DNA from 2 places in the Rhizobium sp. SAFR-030 genome. Region 1 is predicted to be linked to the other one. Evidence: predicted binding sites of a transcription regulator. Region 1 holds the regulator's gene; the other holds the start of a gene.

The links. Region 1 encodes HrcA, which represses chaperone genes, less so after heat shock. Its sites were predicted from a motif close to GTTAGCACTCNCNNNNNGNGAGTGCTAAC; they were not measured.
Positions count from the first base shown of each region.
Region 2: a site for HrcA is predicted at 3,466-3,494, ahead of groES (co-chaperone GroES). Genes of this name have one in related genera too.

Region 1 covers NZ_JBPFDO010000005.1:303,233-310,486, forward strand. The annotation lists gene hemW (radical SAM family heme chaperone HemW) at 1-443, opposite strand, end outside; gene rdgB (RdgB/HAM1 family non-canonical purine NTP pyrophosphatase) at 450-1,094, opposite strand; gene ACR65N_RS17200 (VOC family protein) at 1,102-1,509, opposite strand; gene rph (ribonuclease PH) at 1,588-2,307, opposite strand; gene hrcA (heat-inducible transcriptional repressor HrcA) at 2,480-3,565, shown strand; gene grpE (nucleotide exchange factor GrpE) at 3,658-4,296, shown strand; gene ptsN (PTS IIA-like nitrogen regulatory protein PtsN) at 4,382-4,846, opposite strand; gene hpf (ribosome hibernation-promoting factor, HPF/YfiA family) at 4,914-5,486, opposite strand; gene rpoN (RNA polymerase factor sigma-54) at 5,786-7,254, opposite strand, start outside.
Region 2 covers NZ_JBPFDO010000001.1:914,352-921,605, reverse strand. The annotation lists gene hisG (ATP phosphoribosyltransferase) at 1-134, shown strand, start outside; gene ACR65N_RS04795 (DoxX family protein) at 267-716, opposite strand; gene ACR65N_RS04790 (hypothetical protein) at 947-1,261, shown strand; gene groL (chaperonin GroEL) at 1,411-3,051, opposite strand; gene groES (co-chaperone GroES) at 3,112-3,408, opposite strand; gene ACR65N_RS04775 (chromate resistance protein ChrB domain-containing protein) at 3,695-4,525, shown strand; gene chrA (chromate efflux transporter) at 4,522-5,862, shown strand; gene ACR65N_RS04765 (TIGR01459 family HAD-type hydrolase) at 5,960-6,808, shown strand; gene ACR65N_RS04760 (bifunctional riboflavin kinase/FAD synthetase) at 6,822-7,254, shown strand, end outside.

The sequences.
Region 1 (7,254 bases):
TGGAGGCGGCCGAGGAATTTCAGGTCCCGGTCATTCAGCGCCTGAACGCCGAGCGACACGCGGTTGACGCCGGCGGCCCGGTAGCCGCGGAAGCGATCGGCCTCGACGCTCGACGGATTGGCCTCCATCGTCACTTCGATGCCTTGAGGCACGTGCCAGCGGCTGGCGATGCCGTCGAGGATGGCCTCAACGGTCGCCGGATGCATCAGCGACGGCGTGCCGCCGCCCATGAAAATGCTGGTGACGGTCTTCGGGCCGCTGAGCAGCCGCATCGCGTCCATTTCGCGCAGGAATGCAGCGGCGAAGCGCTGCTGGTCGACCGGCTGGTGGCGCACATGGCTATTGAAGTCGCAATACGGGCACTTCGCCGCGCAGAACGGCCAGTGCACGTAGAGACCGAAGCCCGGTTCGCCGGTATCGGGCAGGAGAGGGGCATCGGTCAGCAAGGATCAGCCTTCCAGGCAGGTTTCGACAAAGATCTTGAAAGCGCGCGCCCGGTGAGAAAGCGCCTGCGCGTCGCCGGGCTTCCAGCCGTGCTTCTGTTCGGCGCTCATCTCGCCGAATGTGGTGTCGAAACCGTCCGGTTGAAAGATCGGGTCGTAACCAAAGCCCTGGGTGCCACGCGGTTCCGGCGCAATGACGCCTTCCACTTCGCCGCGGAACATTTCCGTATGGCCGTCTGGCCAGGCAAGGCAGAGAACACTGACGAAACGCGCTGTGCGAGCCTCCGGCGTCGTCGCGCCCTTGTCCTGCAGCGCCGTCTCGACCTTCTGCATTGCCCAGGGAAAGTCGCGGGTGCCATCCTCGCGCTCGGCCCAGTTGGCCGTGTAGACGCCGGGCGCGCCATCCAGCGCGTCGATGACGATGCCACTGTCGTCAGACAGCGCCGGCAGGCCCGATGCCTTGGCCGAAGCCAGCGCCTTGATCGCCGCGTTTTCCTCGAAGGTCGTCCCTGTCTCGTCCGGCTCGGCGAAGCTTAGTTCAGCTGCAGACTTGGCGGAAAAGCCGAAGGGGCCGATGAGGTCGGCAATCTCGCGGATCTTGCCGGCATTGTGGCTGGCAACGACGATGGTGCGGGTTTCGAGCTTGCGCATGTCGGACCTACAGGTTCCAGAGTTTCGGTTCCGCGCATTCCAGGCTGTTGCCGGCCGGATCGCGGAAATAGATCGACCGGGCGCCATTCGGCCAGCGGAAATCGCTTTCGATGGGGATGCCGGCCTTGTTCAGCTTTTCGACGGTCAAGTCAATCGCCTTGCCGTCCATCCGGAAGCAGGCATGCCCCGGGCCGATCGCGCCATGCGGCGGCACCGGCAGCGCATCGTCGGGCGGGGGCTTCACCGTCTCGTGCGGATTGAAGATCAGCAGGATGCCCGGCCCGCACCGGTAGAAGACGTGGCGGTCGCCGGCACGCATCAGCTTCTGAAGGCCAAGGATGCCGCCGTAGAAGTGTTCCGCTGCATCGAGATCCTCGGCGTACAGGGCTGTCTCGAGAATGCCGTCGATGGTCATGCTGCCTGCTCCTGCCATGGCGCTGCATCACCCGCATCCGGGGGGGCGATGGCAGCGGCGAACCGCTGCCTCCCGACCTCAGCCGCCGATCGCCTGCTTCTGCATCTCGACCAGCTGCGCGGTGCCGGCGGTCGCCAGATCCAGCAGGTGCGAGAGTTCTTCGCGGCTGAACGGCTTGCCTTCGGCCGTACCCTGCACTTCGACGATGCCACCGCTTCCGGTGATGACGAAGTTGGCGTCCGTCTCGGCAGCAGAGTCCTCAAGGTAGTCGAGGTCGATCACCGGCTGGCTGGCGAAGATGCCGCAGGAGATTGCCGCGACGTGATCCTTCAGCACGCGATCGAGCTTGATCATGCTGCGCGCTTCCATCCACTTCAGGCAGTCGTGCAGTGCGATCCAGCCGCCGGTGATGGCGGCCGTGCGGGTTCCGCCATCCGCCTGGATGACGTCGCAGTCGATGGTGATCTGCTTTTCGCCGAGCGCTTCCAGGTCGACGACGGCGCGCAGCGAGCGGCCGATGAGACGCTGGATCTCCTGGGTGCGGCCGCCCTGCTTGCCGGCAGCTGCCTCGCGCTTCATCCGGTCGCCCGTGGCGCGCGGCAGCATGCCGTATTCGGCCGTCACCCAACCCTTGCCGGAATTGCGCAGCCACGGCGGCGTCTTTTCTTCAAGGCTCGCCGTGCACAGCACGTGCGTATCGCCGAACTTGACGAGGCAGGAGCCTTCCGCATGCTTCGACACATTGCGCTCGAAACTCACCTTGCGCATCTGATCGGTTTTTCTGCCTGACGGTCGCATGCTCATCTCCTGACGTTACGTGAGGGCGTCTTAAGGCGCGGGCGGCGCTTTTGCAAAGGAAAACCCGGCGGAATGGCGTGCCGCAGCCGGTCGGGCGGCGAATCCGTTTTGCCATCGGGGTCTGCGTCATTATATTCAGGCAGAACAGGAATGATCGGGTAACATGCGTCGAATGGATCTGCAGTCATCGGGAAGCCAAGCCGCGTCCGTGCTCGACGATCGCTCGCGCGAGATCTTCAGGCGCATCGTCGAGAGCTATCTGGATACCGGCGAGCCGCTAGGCTCGCGCAATCTGTCGCGTCTCCTGCCGATGTCGCTGTCGCCGGCGTCCGTCCGCAATGTCATGAGCGATCTGGAAGAGCTCGGTCTCATCTATGCACCGCATGTCAGCGCCGGCCGCATGCCGACCCAGACGGGCCTGCGCTTCTTCGTCGATGCCTTCATGCAGGTCGGCGATCTGTCGGCGGACGAGCGCGCCAGCATCGAGCGGCAGATCCGTTCCGTCGATCGGGACCGGCCGATGGAAAGCCTGATGCTGGAAGCGACGCGGATGCTGTCGGGGGTCTCCCGCGGGGCAGGCATCGTCATCACCACCAAGAACGATCCCATCCTCAAGCATGTGGAGTTCATCCGGCTGGAGCCGACCAAGGCACTCGCAATTCTCGTTGGCGAACACAATCAGGTCGAGAACCGCATCATCGACCTGCCCGCAGGCGTCACCTCGTCGCAGCTCGTCGAGGCGGCGAACTTCCTCAACGCGCATCTTGCCGGCCAGACCCTGCCGGAGCTCAGAACCCAGCTGACCAGCCTCAAGGAGCAGGTGCAGACGGAACTCGACGCGCTGTCGCAGGATCTGGTGCAGCGCGGACTTGCCGTCTGGGCGGGAGACAGCGACGAAGGCAAGCCGGCGAGGCTGATCGTTCGCGGCCGCGCCAATCTGCTGGAAGGGCTCGCCGGCACGGAGGACATCGACCGGCTGCGGCTGCTTTTCGACGACCTGGAGAAGAAGGACAGCCTGATCGAGATCCTCGATCTCGCCGAAACCGGGCCGGGCGTGCGGATCTTCATCGGCTCGGAGAACAAGCTGTTCTCACTGTCCGGCTCGTCGCTCATCGTCGCACCCTATCGTGACGAGGAAGAACGCATTATCGGTGCGGTCGGCGTCATCGGTCCGACCCGTCTCAATTACTCGCGCATCGTTCCGATGGTCGATTACACGGCCCAGCTTCTCAGCCGGATGACGCGCAATCCTCTCTAGCCATGTCCCGAGATCGCTCGACAAGCCTTGATTTTTCAGCGCCGAACCTCGATATCGGGCACAAAATCCGACAACACTGACCGGAGTACGTCATGACCGACGAGTCGAAGAGAAACGGACCTGACGCGTCTGAGAACGAGAACATCGCAGAGGCCGTCGCTTCCGCCCTGGAAGAGAACGCCGCGCAGGCAGAGGCACCGGCACCCGATCCGCTTGAAGCGGTTCGGGCTGAAAACGAGCAGCTGCGCGATCGCTTCCTGCGCCTGGCCGCAGAAATGGACAACCTTCGCCGCCGCACGGACCGCGACGTCAAGGATGCCAAGTCCTATGCGGTGACCGCATTCGCCCGCGACATGCTGGCCGTCTCCGACAACCTGCGCCGTGCACTGGATGCCATTCCAGCCGAAGCCAAGGCCAGCGAAGACGCCGGCCTCAAGGCGCTGATCGAAGGCGTCGACATGACCGAGCGCGCCATGCTGTCGGCGCTAGAGCGCCACGGCGTCAAGAAGATGGATCCGGAAGGTCAGAAATTCGATCCGAACTTCCATCAGGCGATGTTCGAGATCCCCAACCCGGCTGTGCCGAACAACACCGTCGTGCAGGTCGTCCAGGCCGGTTACGTCATCGGCGAGCGTGTTCTGCGCCCGGCAATGGTCGGTGTGGCGAAGGGTGGCCCCAAGGCGGATGCGGCTGCATCTGACAACGCCGGCGATACGGCCGACAAGGCCTGAGTCGCGGACGAACCGACACCGGAAACAGGAAGGCCCGCCAATCCGGCAAGGATGGCGGGCCTTTCTCTTATGCGGATACGTCGGATCAGGCGGCGTTCGACGCCTGCTCCTCGTTCAGGAAGGCGTAGATTGCGGATGCGGAATCGGTTGCCCTGAGCTTTGCCACCAGGTCCTGGTCGCGCAGCACGCGGGCGATCCGCGACAATGCCTTCAGATGGTCGGCGCCAGCCCCTTCCGGAGCCAGCAGCAGGAAGACCAGATCGACGGGTTCGTCGTCCAGTGCTTCGAAATCGACCGGCGTTTCCAGCCGGGCGAACAGGCCCTTGATCGAGTCGATGCTGCCGAGCTTGCCGTGCGGAATGGCGATGCCGTGTCCGACGCCGGTCGAGCCCAATCGCTCGCGCTGCAAAATAACGTCGAAGATTTCCCGCTCCGGCACGCCAGTCAGCTTGGCGGCTTTGGCTGCGAGTTCCTGCAATAACTGCTTCTTTGAATTCACCTTGAGGGCGGGAATAATTGCATCCTGTTGCAGGAGATCTGCCAACGCCATTCTTATCATCCCTTCTACCCCCGGGGTCGGGAGTATGGGAGTGCGCAGCCGCACTCCCGTCAGACTTTTAGCCTTTGATACTGGCGGCGTCGATCCAGCCAATATTGCCGTCGTTGCGGCGGTACACGATGTTCAACTGCTTCGCCGGGTTCCTGAAGAACAGGACCGGCTCGTCGGTCATGTCGAGCGCCATGACGGCACTTGCGACAGTCATAGTTTTCAACGGCCGCGAACTTTCCGCCACGATCGTCGGCGCGAAATCCTCCGGCACCTCATCCGGTCCTTCCGGCACGCTGTCCATCACCGTATAGGCGATCTCGGCAAAGCCGTTCGGGGTTGTGCCCGCATGGTGGTCGCGAAGCTTGCGCTTGTAGCGCCGCAATCGCTTCTCTATGCGTTCGGCGGCGGCATCGAAGCTCACCTGCGGATCGTTGGCCTCGCCTGCAGCATGCAGAACAACGCCGGTGTCGAGATGCAGGTTACAGTCCGTTGCGAAACGGGAGCCGGACTTGTGGACGATAACCTGCCCGGCATAGCCCCCGTCGAAGTATTTCGTAACCGCCTCCCCAATATGGGTCTCGATCCGTTGCCTGAACGTCTCGCCGATTTCCATATGCTTTCCGGATACGCGCACACTCATGGAATTCCTTCCTTCTTGTCGTGACTTGCAAGTGCAGTCTACGTCAAGCCGTCCACTCATCCAAGCGTTCCTCGTGAGGCAAAGCTTAAATGTATGCCGATTGCCCAATTATCGGACGTTGTTGCGTGCGCGTTCCTACCATTGTGCCGGTGCGGCGCGCTTCTAGCGGGGGGCGAGGGGAAAGTCAACGGCAGCGCTCGGGGCGGGCCCGAGAGGTGCACCGGAGCGCCTGGCACAAGGCTAGAGGAACGTGGGGAAAATGAAGACACGGCAGTCCCCCGCGACGGCAATCCGCAAGCTCAGCAGGCGGCGATGCCGGCCCTTGCCCGCTTTTCCCGCCGCCGCTGCACGGAGGACGGAATGTTCATCGCTTCCCGATACTTGGCGACCGTGCGGCGGGCAAGTTCGACGCCGCCGGTCTTCAGGCTGACGACGATATCGTCGTCCGACAGCACGGCCTCCGGCGTCTCTTTCTCGATCAGCGCGCGGATCCGGTGACGCACCGCCTCCGCAGAATGTCCGTCGCCACCCTCCGCCGAGTTGATCGAGACGGTGAAGAAATACTTGAGCTCGAAAAGGCCGCGCGGCGTCAGCATGTATTTGTTGGATGTGACGCGGCTGACGGTCGATTCGTGCATCTTGATCGCATCGGCGACCGTCTTCAGGTTCAGCGGCCGCAGATGATCGACACCATTCACCAGGAACGCGTCCTGCTGGCGGACGATCTCGGTTGCCACCTTCATGATCGTCTTCGCCCGCTGGTCCAGGCTGCGGGTCAGCCAGTTTGCGTTCTGCAGGCATTCGGACAAGAAGTTCTGGTCCTCGTCCGGACGGGCAGGCTTCACCGAGCGCTTCGACACCGTCTGGAAATAGGTCTGGTTGACCAGCACTTTCGGCAGCGTGTCCGGATTGAGTTCGATCGCCCAGCCGCCGTCATTGGCGGCGCGCACGACGATATCCGGCAGGATCGATTCCGAGACGCCGGACTGGAAGCCACTGCCGGGGCGCGGGTTGAGCGCCCGGATCTCGGCCAGCATGTCGACCAGGTCCTCGTCGTCGACGCCGCAGATTTTGCGCAGGGCGGCGAAATCACGCTTGGCCAGTAGCTCCAGATGGGCGACGAGTGCCTGCATGGCCGGATCGAAGCGGTCCTTCTGGCGCAGCTGGATGGCCAGGCATTCACGGAGCGTCCTTGCAAAGACGCCCGGCGGATCAAGCGTCTGCAGGGCGGCGAGCGCATCCTCGACCTCCGCTTCCGCAGCACCGAGCTGTTCGGCCACCTCGGCGATCTCGCCGTGCAGGTAGCCGTTGTCGTCGAGCTGGTCCGTCAGGTGCCGGGCGATCAACCGCTCCCTCGCGGTCGGAAGGAGAAACGGGATCTGCTGCGCGAGATGATCGAACAGCGTCACGTCGCCGGCGACAAAGTCGTCGAGATCGAAGCTTTCGCCGCCGTCGCCGCCGGGCATCGACTTCCACTGGCTGATCAGCTCGGGTGCGTCGGGCCGGCGTTGCGGTGCATCGTCGGGGAAAACGTTCTCGAAATCGGCGTCGAGGCTTTCGCCCAAAGGCTCCGGCGCGCCGGACGGGCTGTCGAACCAGTCAGCCTGCGTCTCGCCGCTGCCCGGGCCGTCATCGCGGTGCTGGTGCGCATGGATCTCCGCAGGATCGGGCACGTCGCTGCCCGTTTCGCCATCAGCTGGCGCAAAATCCAGCAGCGGATTCTTCTCGACTTCCTGAGCGATGAACTGGTTGAGTTCGAAATGCGTCA
Region 2 (7,254 bases), on a different contig from region 1:
CCAACCACCTGAAGGTGTTGTCGGACGGGGTGATCCTGCGCTCCGAGGCCTGCCTGGTGCGGGCGAGAAAGCCGGCGCATGAGAACGATCCGACAGTCCAGAGGATCGTCGAAGCGGTGCGCGGGGCGGTCTAACCCTCCGGCCTGTCGAAGTTTGCGGAAAAGCCCCCTCTGGGGGCGCGCTTGATCTGACTTCCGCGACTCCCGACAAAAAACCCGCCGGATCGCTCCGGCGGGTTTGCTGTTTTTGCCTTTGGGGCAGGGAGATCAGGCAGCCAGCGGAGCCCTCGTGCCGCGGCGGGCGTCGATCGAGTAGGCACCGGCGCCGACCGTGGCGATCAGGATGTAGGCACCGGCGAGCGTGAAGTTCTTCATCATCATGATGCCGTTGAGCGCGTTGATCCAGCCGAGTGCCGGTTCCGGCCAGCCGGGAACGGCGATGGTGCCCGAATGGAAGGCGAGACCAGTGAACACGCAGAACACGGCGAGCGCCCAGCCGGCGATCTTCGTCTGGAAGCCGACGAGGATGGCGAGACCGGCCACCAGTTCGAACAGGCCTGCAAGATAGGCAAGGCCCGTCGCGGCCGGCAGGCCGGCGCCGGTGATCATGCTGGCGGTGCCGGCCGGATCGGCCAGCTTGCCGAAGCCCGAGGTGATGAAGATGACGGAGAGGAGGATGCGCGCGAGAAGGATCAGCGCATTGTTGGTGGTCGACATTGGTGTTCTCCAGGACGTGAGGGCCGGTCGGCCGTGAAATTTCCTGGACAGACTATGCGTCAACTAAGCGCAGGGCGAAAGATGAACAGTAGAAGACGCTACGTTCATCATTGTCGAACGATGCCCGGCGCCATCCGCGATATTCGGCGCTGACGCAACCTAATCGGGGGCATCCCCGTTGCTGCGGCAGCCTGAACGGAATTCAGCGCAAAGCCGGAGGAAGACACGTCATGAAGAGATTGATTATGGGTGCTCTCGCACTCGCCCTGCTGGGTGCCGCCCCGGCTATGGCGCAGACCTACCATTCCAATAACCGCGACGCCCGCCAGGAGCACCGCATCTACCGTGGTGCCGCACAGGGGCATCTGACGCCGCAGGAGATGCGCAGGCTCGAGCGTCAGCAGCATCGTATCGATCGCCAGCAGGCACGTTCGACCCGCGACGGTTACGTCTCGCCGCGCGAGCGCCGGCGGATCGAGCGGATGCAGGACCGTGCCTCGCGCAATATCTACCGCAAGACGCACAATGGTCGCGGCATTTACTGAGCATCCCCGTCAGGGCGAGCATTGGAGGGCCGGGCAACCGGCCCTTTTTTCGTGCGTGCCGGTGATCCTCGAGACGCAGAAAGGGCGCCGGTTGCCCGACGCCCTTCCGTAGTCTGAACCGGTTGGCTCAGATGTGAGACCCGAAGGTCTTACATCATGTCCATTCCGCCCATGCCGCCCATGCCGCCCGGCATGCCGCCAGCCGATTCCTTCTTAGGAAGTTCGGCGATCATGGCTTCCGTCGTGATCAGCAGCGAAGCAACCGAAGCTGCGTTCTGCAGAGCCGTACGAACGACCTTGACCGGGTCGACGATGCCCATGGCGATCATGTCGCCGTATTCCGACGTCTGAGCGTTGTAGCCGAAGTTGTCGCTGTTGCCGTCGAGGATCTTGCCGACGACGATCGAAGCTTCGTCACCAGCGTTGGTGGCGATCTGGCGAACCAGCGACTGCAGCGCCTTGCGGACGATGTTGATGCCGGCTTCCTGGTCGTCGTTCGCGCCCTTGGACGTGATCTTCGTGGAAGCGCGCAGCAGAGCCGTGCCGCCGCCCGGAACGATGCCTTCCTGAACAGCAGCGCGCGTCGCGTTCAGAGCGTCGTCGATGCGGTCCTTGCGTTCCTTGACTTCGATTTCCGTGGAACCGCCAACGCGGATGACGGCAACGCCGCCAGCCAGCTTGGCAAGACGTTCCTGCAGCTTTTCGCGGTCGTAGTCCGAAGAGGTTTCTTCGATCTGCGCCTTGATCTGTGCAACGCGGCCTTCGATGTCGGTCTTCTGGCCGGCACCGTCGACGATCGTCGTGTTTTCCTTGGAGATCGAGACCTTCTTGGAACGGCCGAGCATGTCGAGCGTGACGTTTTCAAGCTTGATGCCGAGGTCTTCGGAGATGACAGTGCCGCCCGTCAGGATGGCGATGTCTTCCAGCATGGCCTTGCGGCGGTCGCCGAAGCCAGGAGCCTTGACGGCAGCAATCTTCAGGCCGCCGCGCAGCTTGTTGACGACGAGCGTTGCAAGAGCCTCGCCTTCGACGTCTTCAGCGATGATGAGGAGCGGCTTGCCGGTCTGAACGACAGCTTCCAGAACCGGGAGCATCGCCTGCAGGTTCGACAGCTTCTTCTCGTGAAGGAGAATGTAAGCGTCGTCGAGATCGGCGATCATCTTTTCCGGATTGGTCACGAAGTAGGGCGACAGGTAGCCGCGGTCGAACTGCATGCCTTCGACGACTTCGAGTTCGGTTTCGGCGGTCTTGGCTTCTTCGACGGTGATGACGCCTTCGTTGCCGACCTTCTGCATGGCTTCAGCAATGTCACGGCCGACCTGGGTGTCGCCGTTTGCCGAGATCGTGCCGACCTGAGCGACTTCTTCCGAGGTCGAGATCTTCTTGGCGTTGGCCTGGAGATCCTTGACGACTTCTGCGACGGCGAGATCGATGCCGCGCTTCAGGTCCATCGGGTTCATGCCGGCGGCTACGGCCTTGTTGCCTTCGCGAACGATGGCCTGGGCAAGAACGGTAGCGGTCGTGGTGCCGTCGCCGGCGATGTCGTTGGTCTTCGAAGCAACTTCGCGGACCATCTGGGCGCCCATGTTTTCGAACTTGTCTTCGAGTTCGATTTCCTTGGCGACCGATACACCGTCCTTGGTGATGCGCGGAGCGCCGAAGGACTTGTCGATGATGACGTTACGACCCTTGGGGCCGAGCGTAACCTTCACTGCGTCAGCGAGGATGTCGACGCCGTGAAGCATCTTTTCGCGCGCGGTGCGGCCAAACTTGATTTCTTTAGCTGCCATTTTGGGAACTCCTGGAAAGGGGTGTCAGCGATATTTCTGTGGAAGCAATCGGCTACAAGATCAGCCGATGATGCCCATGATGTCGGCTTCCTTCATGATCAGAAGGTCTTCGCCGTCGAGCTTCACTTCCGTGCCGGACCACTTGCCGAACAGAATGCGGTCGCCAACCTTGACGTCCAGAGCAACGATGTTGCCCTTCTCGTCACGCGCGCCGGTGCCGACGGCGACGATTTCGCCTTCCTGCGGCTTTTCCTTGGCGGTGTCCGGGATGATGATGCCACCCTTGGTCTTCGCTTCGGACTCAACGCGACGAACGACGACGCGGTCGTGAAGCGGGCGGAAATTGGTGCTTGCCATTGTCTAATCCCTCGATCAAATGACCTTGACGAGTTTCAAGAGGCTCGTCACTCTATCGTTAGCACTCACTGTGCAGGAGTGCTAACGACCCCGAGATAAGACCGCGCCGGGAGCGAGTCAAGAACGGAGCCCCAATTTTTTGGGCTGCGTGGGACGCCCTGCGAGGCCTGGTGTCGAAACTTGACTTGCACGCGCAGTTGGCCCTAATGAAGGCATGGAGTTTGCGAATGCTCCACGAGGCACCATGCCGCAGTTTCGCGTCCCTCTTGTGACCAAAGGACGTGTCATGGCCTCTTTCAATTCGATATCCCCCGACAAGACTGCCAGGATCCTCGGATCCCCCCGATCGCCCGCAATCCTTGACGTGCGCTTTGCGGCAGATGTCGCGGCGTTCCCCTTTGTCGTTCCGGGCTCCGTCATCCGTGATTATGCCTCGGTTGGCGAGTGGGCGCCCTCCTATCGGGATGCGCAGTCGGTCATCGTCGTGTGCAAGCGCGGCAAGAAGCTGAGCGAAGGCGTGGCCGCGCACCTGCGGTGCCTTGGTATCGAGGCCGAGGTGCTTGAGGGCGGCACGGAAGCCTGGCAGCAGGCCGGCCTGCCGCTCGTGCCGATGGCGGCCATCCCGGATGCGAGACCCGGCGGTTCGACGCTCTGGGTGACCCGCAGCCGACCCAAGATCGATCGCATTGCCTGTCCGTGGCTGATCCGCCGCTTCATAGATCCGGCCGCGACCTTCCTGTTCGTATCGCCTTCTGAGATAAATGCCGTCGCGGAGCACTTCGGGGCGACGCCCTTCGACGTGGAGGGTGCATTCTGGAGCCATCGCGGCGAGTTCTGCACCTTCGACACGATGCTCGAAGAGTTTCGGCTGACCACCGATCCCCTCCTGAAGATGGCGACCATCGTGCGGGCGGCCGATACCGATCGGCTCGATCAGGTCCCGCAAGCCGCCGGGCTGCTCGCGATCTCGCTTGGTCTGTCCAGACTGTATTCGAAGGATCTTGAGCAGCTCGATGCGGGCATGCTCATCTACGACAGCCTGTATCGCTGGGCACGCGACGCGACCGAGGAACGACATGATTGGGTTGCGCATGCGCCGAAGAGAGCGACACAATGATCAGGCAGTCTGAAGACTTGGCTGAGAGCCCGCCGTCGCTCCGCGAACTGACGCTGGCCTTCGCCCGCATCGGGGTCCTGAGCTTTGGCGGGCCGGCGGCGCAGATCGCCATGATGCACCGCGTCTGCGTCGACGAGCGCCGCTGGCTGTCGGAGGATCGGTTTCTCCACGCCCTCAACTACTGCATGCTGCTGCCGGGACCGGAAGCCCAGCAGCTGGCGACCTATATCGGCTGGCTGGCGCACGGGGTGCGTGGCGGCATCATTGCCGGGCTGCTGTTCGTGCTGCCGGGGCTTGCGGTGATGATCGGGCTCAGCACCGCCTATGCCGTATTCCAGGATGCCGGATGGCTGGCCGGTCTGTTCTTCGGCCTCAAGGCGGCGGTTCTGACGATCGTCGTGGAGGCGGTCATCCGGCTCGGCCGGCGGACGCTGAAATCGGCCTTTCTCGTCTGGCTGGCGGCGCTGGCATTCCTTGCCCTGTTCGTGTTCGCCGTGCCGTTCCCGCTGGTGGTGCTGGCGGCGGGACTTGCAGGCTATCTGCGCGGCAGGGCAGGCGGATCCGGTCCGGCGATCGCCCCCGTCGATCCGGTGGCGCGTCCGCCGCTGGCGAGATCGATCCTGTCTCTGCTGTTCTGGATCGCCGTCTGGCAGGCGCCGCTCGTCCTCCTCTGGAGCATCGATAGCGCCGAAGGGCTGGCGGCAATGTTCTCCTTCTTCTCGCGCATGGCGCTGGTCACATTCGGCGGCGCCTATGCCGTGCTTGCCTATGTGGCGCAGGTGGCGGTGGAAAATTACGGCTGGCTGCAGCCCGGAGAGATGCTTGACGGCCTGGCGCTCGCCGAAACCACGCCGGGGCCGCTGGTGCTGGTGCTGTCCTATGTCGGCTATCTCGTCGGCTTTCGCACCGTCACGGGTATCGATCCGGTGCTCGCCGGGATCCTCGGTGCCGTGCTGACCGCCTGGGCAACCTTCGTTCCGAGCTTCATCTGGATCTTTGCCGGCGCCCCTTACATCGAGCGGTTGCGCGGCCATGCAAAAGTCGCCGCCGCGCTGTCGGCAATCACTGCGGCCGTCGTCGGCGTCATCCTCAACCTCGCCCTGTGGTTCGGCCTGCATGTGCTGTTTGCCGACGTGCGCCGCATCCCGCTGTTTGCCGGATGGCCGGGTGAGGCAGCACCCGGCATCTGGTGGCCGGAAGTGTCCTCGCTCGATCCGGCGGCTCTTGCGCTGTTTGCAGTCTCGGCAGTGCTGCTGTTGTGGCTGCGGGTGGGCATGGTGAAGGTCTTGGGGCTCTGCGCGCTGATCGGCCTCGGCTGGCGGATTGCCGGCTTCTGAAGCGCTGAAATCCCGCTTCTCCGCTTGAATCTCCTTGCCAATGCGCAACAGCTTTGCCATGTCAGCGCCAGTTTCAATGCAGCAGCAACGGGTGACCATGGCAGACCGCATCAACAACCTCAGCGCCATCACCGCTGGTTACGAGCTCGTGCTTTCGGACGTCTGGGGCGTGCTGCACAACGGGATCGATGCGTTTCCGGCCGCCTGCGAAGCGCTGGCCGAGGCCCGCAAGGCAGGCGTCGCCGTGGTGCTGATCACCAATTCGCCGCGTCCGTCGCCGGGTGTCATCGACCAGCTGCGGGCGCTCGGCGTGCCGGATGCCGCCTATGACCGGATCGTCACTTCCGGCGACGTGACGCGCAAGCTGATCGCCGAAGGCCCGAAGAACATCTTCCTGCTCGGCCCGCAGCGCGACACGCCGCTGTTCGAGGGTCTCGACGTCGTGCTGACAGACGCCGACAAGGCCGATTGCGTGGTCTGCACCGGCTTCTTTGATGACGAGACGGAAGTGCCGGAAGACTATCACGACATGCTGACCGCATTCGTTGCCCGCGACGTGCCGCTGATCTGCGCCAATCCCGACCTGGTGGTCGAGCGCGGCCATCGCATCATCCCCTGCGCCGGCGCCGTCGCCGCCTATTACGAACAGCTCGGCGGCAAGACCCGCATCGCCGGCAAGCCGCACCGGCCGATCTATGAGGCGGCCCTGTCTGCTGCCCGCGAAGTACGCGGTGAGATCGATCTCGCCAAGGTCATCGCCATCGGCGACGGCATGCCGACCGACGTCAAGGGCGCACTGAGCTACGGCCTCGACCTTCTCTACATCTCCGGCGGCATTCACGCCGCAGAATACACGCTGCATGGCGAAACCGACGAGGCGATCCTCAACGCCTATCTGAAGCGGGAAGGGGCAACACCGAAGTGGTGGATGCCGCGCCTGGCCTGACGGACAAGAAGCCATGACCGTCTTTCACCGCAACGAGAAGAAAGAGCCGCTGCCCGCCGAGCTGCAGGGCGGCGTCGTCGCCATCGGCAATTTCGACGGCGTGCATCGCGGCCATCGCAGCGTGCTCGACCGGGCGCTGGAGCTCGCGAGCCAGCGCGGCGTGCCGGCCTCGGTGCTGACCTTCGAGCCGCACCCGCGCAGCGTCTTCAAGCCCGACCAGCCGGTCTTCCGCCTGACGCCGGCGCCGATCCGGGCGCGGCTGTTGGAGGCGATGGGCTTTCGCTCGGTGATCGACTACCCCTTTGACCGCGAATTCGCCCAGCGTTCGGCGGAAGACTTCGTCCAGTCCATCCTCGTCGACTGGCTGAAGGCGAGCGCCGTCGTCACCGGCTTCGATTTCCATTTCGGCCGTGGCCGGGAAGGCGGCCCCGCCTACCTCATCGATG